Regions from separate parts of the Variovorax sp. YR266 genome, predicted to be linked through region 2. Evidence: riboswitches for the same ligand, from Rfam matches in the RefSeq annotation. Region 2 holds a riboswitch; the other holds the start of a gene.
The links. A riboswitch is a leader RNA that binds a small molecule or an ion and turns the genes downstream of it on or off. The one in region 2 is predicted to bind glycine.

Region 1 (4,722 bases), on a different contig from region 2:
TTGCCGATCTGCAGCCTGCATTCAACGGATGTGAAGTTCGCGGATTTGGCGAACGGAGCCTGGTCATTGGATGGGGAATGCCTCCCTCACTGTTGAAATACATCGCTTCCCGCGGCGCGGTATTCATTGATGTGGAGGTGCATCCGCTGCGATTTTCCAGGCACCTCCAGCTGGGCGTGCGAACCAATAGCCGGCGGATTTCCCGCATTCTTTCGAAAATCCAAACTCCGGATGAGGCATTTCAAAGCGCAGCGATTGGAATGAAGGCGATGTTCTCGCGGCGAGGCGACGGTGCCTTGCTTTGCCGCGATTCCAGGGTGGGCGTTTTTTTGGGGCAGACGGAGGTTGACCTGGCCCTCGTCAGCAATGGCCGACTTGTGCGTCCAGCGGATGTCGCTGAGAGGGTTGCAGATCTCGCGGCTGAAGTGGACGTCCTGGCAATCAAGCCTCATCCGTATCAAGAAAATACGGTGCTGCTCGACGACCTGTTGAGGCGCATACCGAACGCGATAAAAATCGAATCCAATATCTACGCAATGTTTTGTGCCGAAAATATTGAATTCTTCGCAGGAATTTCATCGGGCGCATTAACTGAAGCGGAGTATTTTGGTCGCCGAAAAGAAATGCTCGCCGAGCCAGATAGAAATAACGCCGCGCATCTTCCAGATGGATGTACGGATTGGATTCCCGTTGGAAGCGAAATTGCCTCCCTTCCTGTGATGAGGGACATCGTCGGCCGAGTGCGCCTGCCGTTCTTTCTGATGCCCCGGAAGCGCTATTCCACAGTCATGTCGGCTGCAAACGCGGACATGGTGGATCGGGCATTCGGGTTTCGCTGGGGCCTTCAGCTCGACGCCGCGGGACTGCGCTCGAGCCCGAAGGTGGCGCTGGGCGAAGATGTCCAGTTCGGAAGCGGGAGCCCCTATGCGGGGGGGCTGTTGTCCGGCTGGCACGAGCCGGAAGTCTGGGGTGTTTGGAGTTCGGGGGAGAAGGCTGCCTTGCTGTTCGTGCTCGACACCACGAAGCTCCCTGCAACCGGGCAGCTACGAACTAGCGTGGCGGGTGCACTCTATCAACCGAGCGGGAGCACGCGGGTTGCACTGGAGGTCCAAATCAATGGCAGGGCTTGCCAGGCTGCCAGGGCGGGCGATTCACTGACCTTGTCCTGCGATCTGGATGTGCAGCAATTGCGCGCCAGGCCGTTCCTGGCTGTCGAGCTTGTCGTGAGCGGCGCCCACCGGCCTTGCGACATATCCGAAAGCGTCGACGCCCGCTGCCTCGGCTTCGGACTTCGGCTGTTGAAGGCCGAAGTGGTCGTGGCGAATGACAGTGAGGCTGCGAGCGTCTCGCTTCAGGATGCGCTTGTGGAGTGAGCGCGAGCCGCACCGGTGCGGCTCGCGGGAGCGATACCCGTGAACGCGAAATCCACCTCAGGCGCCAGCCCGCTCACGATCCGCGCGATCGACTTGCCCGAGCCGCAGGCATGCGTCCAGCCGAGCGTGCCGTGGCCCGTGTTGAGGAACAGGTTCGGCAGCCTGGTCTTGCCGATCAGCGGCACGTTGCTCGGCGTGGCGGGGCGCAGGCCGGTCCAGAACTGGGCCTGCGTGGTGTCGCCGGCGCCGGGGAACAGCTCTTCGACGCGGCGCACGATGGCCTCGCAGCGCACGCGGTTCAGGTCGCGGTCATAGCCGTTGAGCTCGGCCGTGCCGGCAATGCGCAGGCGGTCGCCCGACTCCGAGGTGTAGCGCGAGAACACGAGCTTGAATTCGTCATCCGTCAGCGAGACCTGGTGGGCCTTCGACGCGTCCTTGACGGGCAGCGTCACCGAATAGCCTTTGGCCGGGTAGATCGGCAGGCGAATGCCCAGCGGCGCGGCATACAGCGGGCTCAATGAACCCATTGCCAGCACGAAGGCGTCGCCGCGGATGCGCTGGAAGCGGCCTTCGCTATCGGTGGCTTCGACGTGATCGATGCTGCCGCCGGCTTCGCGCAGCGCGGTCACGGTGTGGCTCATCAGGAACTTCACGCCCGCCGCGGTGGCCAGGCCCACCAGTTCGCGCGCGAAGCGGTTGGCGTCGCCGGACTCGTCCTCGGCCGTGTAGGTGGCGCCGGCCAGCTTCGGGCGGATGTGGGCGAGGGCGGGCTCGATCTTCACGGCTTCGTCGGCCGAGATGACCTGGCGTTCGCAGCCCAGGGCGCGCATCTGCTCGGCGGGCGCGAGGGCGCCGTCGAACTCTTTTTGCGTCGTGTAGAAGTGCAGGATGCCCTGCGTGCGCTGGTCGTAGTTCAGGCCGGTGTCGCGGCGCAACTGTTGCAACATCGAGCGGCTGTATGTTCCGAGACGCACGATCTGCTCGATGTTGTGGCGGGTGCGCGCCGGCGTGCATTCGCGCAGGAACTGGAGGCCCCAGAGCCACTGGCGCATGTCGGCGCGGATGCGGAACAGCAGCGGGGCGTCTTCCTTGCCCAGCCATTGCAGCACCTTGAGCGGTGCGCTGGGGTTGGCCCAGGGCTCGGCGTGGCTGACGGAGATCTGCCCACCGTTGGCGAAGCTGGTTTCGGCGGCCGGGGTGGCCTGCCGGTCGATCACGGTCACTTCGTGGCCGAGTTGCTGGAGGTAGTAAGCCGAGGTCACGCCGAGCAGGCCGGCGCCAAGAACGATCACGCGCATTTCAAGTACCTTTGAGGTTGCAGCGCTTGAACGACGGGCGTGGTGTGCTATTGAATAAATAGCAAAGCAACCGGACGACCGTAGTCCAAGTTGCCGCTCCCCCTGTCCTCGGTACCTGAGAGATTCACCCGCTGCGCCCGCAGAGGGTTTGCTCCTTCGGTGCATCACGACCACGTTGGGCGGTGTGATGGCTCTCCAGACGGCGTTTCAGTTGGTGCAGTACAGGTCCCTTGTTCGGACCGACCTGAGCGTTTATGGGAGTTTGCGCCTTCGGTAGGGCCACCGGGGTGGCCCGCTCTCCTGCAGTGGGGCGATTGTAGGCGGGGCTTGCGCGGGCGCCAACCTTTGATTTCTCTCCTCTGGCCGAATGGGATAATCGCCTGTTGATTTGCCGCAAGGCGATCGTTCCATATATCAGCAGGGGACTTCATGATCCTGGTTACCGGCGGCGCTGGCTTCATTGGCGCCAATTTCGTACTCGACTGGATCGCCAACGGCGACGAGCCGGTCGTGAACCTCGACAAGCTGACCTACGCAGGCAACCTCGAGACCCTCGCGTCGCTCAAGGGCAACCCGAAACACATCTTCGTGCAGGGCGACATCGGCGACAGCGCCCTCATCGACCGCCTGCTGGCTGAGCACAAGCCGCGTGCAGTCGTGAACTTCGCCGCCGAATCGCACGTGGACCGCTCCATCCACGGCCCCGAAGACTTCGTGCAGACCAACGTGCTTGGCACCTTCCGCCTGCTCGAATCCGTGCGCGGCCACTGGAGCGCGCTGCCAGCCGAGCAGAAGACGGCCTTCCGCTTCCTGCACGTGTCCACCGACGAGGTCTACGGCTCGCTGTCGAAGACCGACCCCGCCTTCACCGAAGAGAACAAGTACGAGCCCAACAGCCCCTACTCGGCCAGCAAGGCTGCCAGCGACCACCTCGTGCGTGCCTGGCACCACACCTACGGCCTGCCGGTGCTGACCACCAACTGCTCCAACAACTACGGCCCCTTCCACTTCCCGGAGAAGCTCATCCCGCTGATGATCGTCAACGCACTGGCCGGCAAGAACCTGCCCGTGTACGGCGACGGCATGCAGGTGCGCGACTGGCTCTACGTGAAGGACCACTGCAGCGCCATCCGCCGCGTGCTCGAAGCCGGCAAGCTGGGCGAGACCTACAACGTGGGCGGCTGGAACGAGAAGCCCAACATCGAGATCGTCAACACCGTGTGTGCGCTGCTCGACGAGCTGCGCCCCAGGGCCGACGGCAAGCCCTACAAGGAACAGATCACCTACGTCACCGACCGTCCCGGTCACGACCGCCGCTATGCCATCGATGCGCGCAAGCTCGAGGCCGAGCTCGGCTGGAAGCCCGCCGAGACCTTCGACACCGGCATCCGCAAGACCGTCGAGTGGTACCTCGCGAACGGCGAGTGGGTGCGCAACGTGCAAAGCGGCGCGTATCGCGAGTGGGTCGAGAAGCAATACGACACGACGAAGGCTGCGGCATGAAGTTGCTGCTGCTGGGCAAGGGCGGACAGGTCGGCTGGGAGCTGCAGCGCAGCCTGGCGCCCCTGGGTGAACTGGTCGCGCTCGACTTCGACAGCACGGATTTCAACGCTGACTTCAGCCGGCCGGAGCAATTGGCCGAGACAGTATTGAAGGTGCGTCCCGACGTGATCGTCAATGCGGCGGCGCACACGGCCGTCGACAAGGCCGAGAGCGAACCTGACTTTGCGCGCAAGCTCAACGCGACCTCGCCGGGAATCGTGGCCGAGGCGGCCCAGCAGATCGGCGCGCTGATGGTTCACTACTCGACTGATTACGTCTTTGACGGCAGCGGCACGAAGCCCTGGAAGGAAGACGATGCGACGGGTCCGCTCAGCGTGTACGGGCGCACCAAGCTCGAAGGCGAGCAACTGGTGGCGCAGAACTGCGCGAAGCACCTGATCTTCCGCACCAGCTGGGTGTACGCGGCGCGCGGCGGCAACTTCGCCAAGACGATGCTGCGGCTGGCGAAGGAGCGCGACAAGCTGACCGTCATCGACGACCAGTTCGGC
Region 2 (4,722 bases):
CATGATGATCTGGCTCACCTTCCTGGGCGCCGGGCCGGTGCTGCGCTACGGCGGGCACATCGCGGTCGAGAACCTGCAGGACGCCTTGCCCCGCAGCGCGGCCGTCGCGGTGCGCATCGTCGTCGCCGGGCTGCTCTTCGCATTCTTCGGCTTCATGGTCTGGTACGGCTGGCTGTACATGGAACGCACGATGTTCCAGCTCACTGCCGTGACTCAGATTCCGTTCGCCTACATCTACAGCGCGATGCTGTTCGGCGGCATCTTGTTGATCGTGCACTGGCTGCTGGTGGTGCGTGGCTACGTGCTGCGCAGGGAGTTCGCGTCCGACGCGCACTTCGACGCCAACGCCTCGGCGTCGCTGTAAGGAGAACGACCATGGATGCCAGCATTGTTCTGATCGTTTCCGCCTGCATTTTCCTGGCCATCGGCGTGCCGGTGGCCTTTGCGCTGGGCCTTTCCACCGTTACCACGCTGATCCTTGCGGAGAACTACCCGCTGATGGTGCTGCTGAAGGAAACCTTCACCGGCATCGACAGCTTTCCGCTGATGGCGGTGCCCTTCTTCATTCTTGCGGCCGAACTCATGAGCGGCGGCTCGCTCACCGAGGTGCTGCTGCGCTTCGCAGGCCAGTTCGTGGGCCACCGGCGCGGCGGGCTGGGCTACACCAACGTGGTGTCGCTGACCTTCTTTTCGGGCATCTCGGGCTCGGCGCTGGCCGACGCGGCGGGGCCGGGGTCGATGCTCATCAAGATGATGGACAAGGCCGGCTACGACCGCTCGTACGCGGCGGCGCTCACGGCCTCGACCGCCATCGTGGGGCCGATCATCCCGCCCTCGATCATCATGATCATCTACGCGCTGCAGGACGAAAGCGTATCGGTCGGCACGCTGTTCGCGGCCGGCATCATGCCGGGCATCCTGATCGCGGTGGCGATGTGCGTCGTGAACTTCTACGTCTCGAAAAAGCGCAACTACAAGGGCGACGGGCAAACGCCGCCGCTGCGCGAGATCCTGGTCACGACCTGGAAGGCGATTCCCGCGATCCTGCTGCCGGTGGTGATCCTGGGCGGCATGCGCGCCGGCTGGTTCACGCCGACCGAGGCCTCGGTGGTGGCGGTGTTCTATGCGCTGGTGTGCGGCAAGTTCGTCTACCGCACGCTCGAGTGGAAGATGCTGCCCGACATCCTCTCGCGCTCGGCGTTGCTGTCGGCTTCGGTGCTGATCATCATCGGGCTGTCGGCCTCGTTCGCGTGGGTGCTGACCATCGAGGGCATTCCGCAGCAGATGGCCGAATGGCTCATCAGCATGAACCTCTCGCCGTGGATGTTCCTGATCATCGTCAACGTGTTCCTGCTGCTGTTCGGCATCTTCATCGAGCCGCTGCCGGGTGTGATGGTGCTGGCGCCGATCCTTGCGCCGGTGGCCATCAAGCTGGGTGTGGACCCGGTGCACTTCGCGATGATCGTGATCTTCAACCTCACGCTGGGCATGATCACGCCGCCGGTGGGCGGGCTGCTGTTCGTGACCTGCAACGTGTCGAAGGTACCGATGTCGGCGCTGGTGAAGGAGCTGGTGCCGTTCCTTTGGGCGCATGGGGCTGTGCTGGTCATCCTGACCTTCGTGCCCGCGCTGAGTACGTGGCTGCCGCACGTGCTCGGGTTCAAGTAGCGGCCTGGGCTCCGGGGCCTGATCGGCCCGGTGAATCGGCGGATGTTCACTGCCAGAATCGGGCGACGGGCCAAGGGCCGACAACCGACAAGGAGGGGACTGCGCCATGAATCGATTCCTGAGCTGCCTGCTGGGCGGCGCCTTGCTGGCTCCGGCTGCCTTCGGCGCCCCGCCCGCAACGCCCGCCGCGGTACCAGCCCCCGTATCGGCAGCAGCGCCGGCCGATCCCGCCTCCAGCATCCGCGAAGTCGAAGCCGCCGTGCGCGCCTGGGCCGCGGCCTGGTCAGCCCGGGACGTGGTGCGCTACCTGGCCGCCTATGCACCCGACTTCACGCCGCCCCGAGGCCAGGACCGCAAGGCCTGGGAGGCGGACCGCCGCGCGCGCATTTCCGACAAGACGACCATCAGCGTGAGCATCGACAGCCTGGTCATCAGCGTCCAGGGGCAGGCGGCCAGCGCAAGCTTTCAACAGACCTACAGCGCCGACAAGCTGCGCGAGAAGAGCCGCAAGACGCTGGAATTGCAGCGCGTGGGCAACCAGTGGCTCATACGCAAGGAAAGCGCGGGCTGAAGGCCAGCCGCGATTGCCCCTGTAAGGCAAACGGTTCATGAAGATGTCACCACTTGCAACGATGCTGCAGCCCTCGATTCCCGAAAGCTGTGGCTGCCATGTTTCCCACCAAGACCGACAAGGCGCGCGACGAACTCCAGGGCGGACAGCGCACGCTCAGCCAGCGTGAGCGCGCCCTGCTGCTGATGGCCGATGGCCGGCGCTCGCTGACCGACTTCAGTCCGCTGTTCTCCAACCGGGTTGAAGCCGAACAGGCGATCCAGGCGCTGGTGCAGCGGGGCTACCTGCAGGCCCCACAAGCTGCTGCTGCTGCGGCACCGGCGCCCGCACCGGCAGCGGCCCCCGCCCGGCCCGCGCCTATCGCCGCCGCCGAGCCGATCCAGGTCGCCACCACCTCGGCCGACACCTTCGACGGCAAGCGCTCGCTGGCCACCACGCGTATGTTCCTGTTCGACATCTGCGAGCGCATGTTCGTGCGGCGCGACCCGAAGTTCGCGCTGCAGATGCGCGACGCCCTGCGCGAGGCCCGAGACCGCGAGGCGATGCTGACCATCGCCGCGCTGATGCTCACCGAGATCGAGAAAACCGCCGGGGTAGAGCGGGCCGAATCGCTGCGTGAGCGCATCGACAAGCTGCTGCCGCCGGCCGAAATCATCCACTGACGCAAAACCCCGGCCCCGCGCGATCCACTACACTCGCCAGGGTCAGGAGAGAGCCCCGCGTGCCGGGGCCGCCGAAGGCGCAGGGGTTTCCCGAACGCTCAGGCAAAAGGACTGACAAGGCGCCGGTGAACACCGGCGTTTCCTTGCTGGAGAGAGGCCGTTGCAGTGAAAACTGCCCATCGGCCCACCGAAGGAGCAAACCCCGATCGTGGGGCGAATCTCTCAGGTAAAGCGGACAGCAGGGGTGGCCCATGGCTTGCGTCATGGATTTCGTCTGCCCCTTTGGAGTGCCCCGTGGCTGCTTCTTCCGCCCCCGCTACCGAACTTCTCAAGACGCCGCTGCACGACCTCCACGTGGAGCTCGGTGCCCGCATGGTCCCCTTTGCCGGCTATTCGATGCCGGTGCAGTACCCCGCCGGCCTGATGGCCGAGCACAAGCACACGCGCGATGCGGCCGGCCTGTTCGACATTTCCCACATGGGCCAGCTGCGCCTCGTCGGCCCCGACGCCGCGGCCGCCTTCGAAACCCTGATGCCAGTCGACGTGATCGACCTGCCCGCCGGCAAGCAGCGCTACGGCCTGCTGCTGAACGACGAAGGCGGCATCCTCGACGACCTGATGTTCTTCAATGAAGGCAACGGCTCGATCTTCGTGATCGTCAACGGCGCCTGCAAGGTGGCCGACATCGCCCACATCCAGCAGAAGATCGGCAGCCGCTGCCAAGTGCAGCCCCTGCCCGACCACGCCCTGCTCGCGCTGCAGGGCCCGCAGGCCGCGGCCACGCTGGCGCGGCTGTCGCCCGGCATCGAGCGCTTCGTGTTCATGACGGGCGGTGCGGTGCAGATCGGCGGCATTGCCGCCTTCGTCACCCGCAGCGGCTACACCGGCGAAGACGGCTTCGAGATCTCGGTGGCCGCCAAGGACGCCGAGGCGCTGGCCCGCCTGCTGCTGGCCCAGCCCGAGGTCAAGCCCATCGGCCTGGGCGCGCGCAATTCGCTGCGACTCGAAGCCGGGCTTTGCCTCTACGGCAACGACATCGACACCACCACCACGCCTGTCGAGGCCTCGCTCAACTGGGCGATGCAGAAGGTGCGCCGCACGGGCGGCGCGCGCGAAGGCGGCTTTCCTGGCGCGGCAAAGATCCTCGCGCAGCTCGCCGTCGCGACCGCAGGCGCCGCCGGCCACACCGACCACGACACGCTGAAGCGCAAGCGCGTGGGCCTCGTCGCCCTCGAACGCATTCCGGTGCGCGACGGCACGGTGCTGCAATCTTTCGAAGGCCATGACATCGGCATCGTCACCAGCGGCCTGCTCGGCCCGACGGCCGACCGCTGCATCGCCATGGGCTACGTGGCCACCGCCTTCGCCGAGCCGGGCACGCGCGTGCAGGCCATCGTGCGCGGCAAGCCGGTGCCGATGGAAGTCTCGACGATGCCTTTCGTGCCCACCCGCTACTACCGCGGCTGAGCCTGGTCGACAGGCTAGGCTCTGCACCCCGATTCATTTTTTCCACGAGGAGTTTTCCATGAGCATCAAGTACACCAAGGACCACGAATGGGTGTCGGCCGAAGGCGACGCAGCCACCGTCGGCATCACCGTGCATGCGCAGGACGCGCTGGGCGACGTGGTGTTCGTCGACCTGCCCGAAGTCGGCAAGACCTTTGCGCAAGGCGAAGTTGCCGGCGTCGTCGAATCGGTCAAGGCCGCGGCCGACGTGTTCATGCCCGTGTCGGGCGAGATCACTGAAGTGAACGAGGCCCTGCGCGCCGACCCGTCGCTCGCCAACAGCGATCCGCTGGCCGCCGGCTGGTTCTTCAAGGT

Region 1: another riboswitch for glycine. It lies ahead of BLW48_RS25950 (D-amino acid dehydrogenase); the one in region 2 lies ahead of gcvT (glycine cleavage system aminomethyltransferase GcvT).

What each region holds. Positions count from the first base shown of each region.
Region 1 covers NZ_FNPM01000011.1:114,618-119,339, forward strand. Annotated here, with positions in the region: gene BLW48_RS25945 (hypothetical protein) at 1-1,373, shown strand, start outside; gene BLW48_RS25950 (D-amino acid dehydrogenase) at 1,352-2,671, opposite strand; glycine riboswitch at 2,764-2,880, opposite strand; glycine riboswitch at 2,884-2,984, opposite strand; gene rfbB (dTDP-glucose 4,6-dehydratase) at 3,101-4,174, shown strand; gene rfbD (dTDP-4-dehydrorhamnose reductase) at 4,171-4,722, shown strand, end outside.
Region 2 covers NZ_FNPM01000005.1:445,346-450,067, forward strand. Annotated here, with positions in the region: gene BLW48_RS16480 (TRAP transporter small permease) at 1-364, shown strand, start outside; gene BLW48_RS16485 (TRAP transporter large permease) at 376-1,668, shown strand; gene BLW48_RS16490 (L,D-transpeptidase Cds6 family protein) at 1,775-2,239, shown strand; gene BLW48_RS16495 (hypothetical protein) at 2,338-2,901, shown strand; glycine riboswitch at 2,935-3,025, shown strand; glycine riboswitch at 3,038-3,150, shown strand; gene gcvT (glycine cleavage system aminomethyltransferase GcvT) at 3,196-4,368, shown strand; gene gcvH (glycine cleavage system protein GcvH) at 4,427-4,722, shown strand, end outside.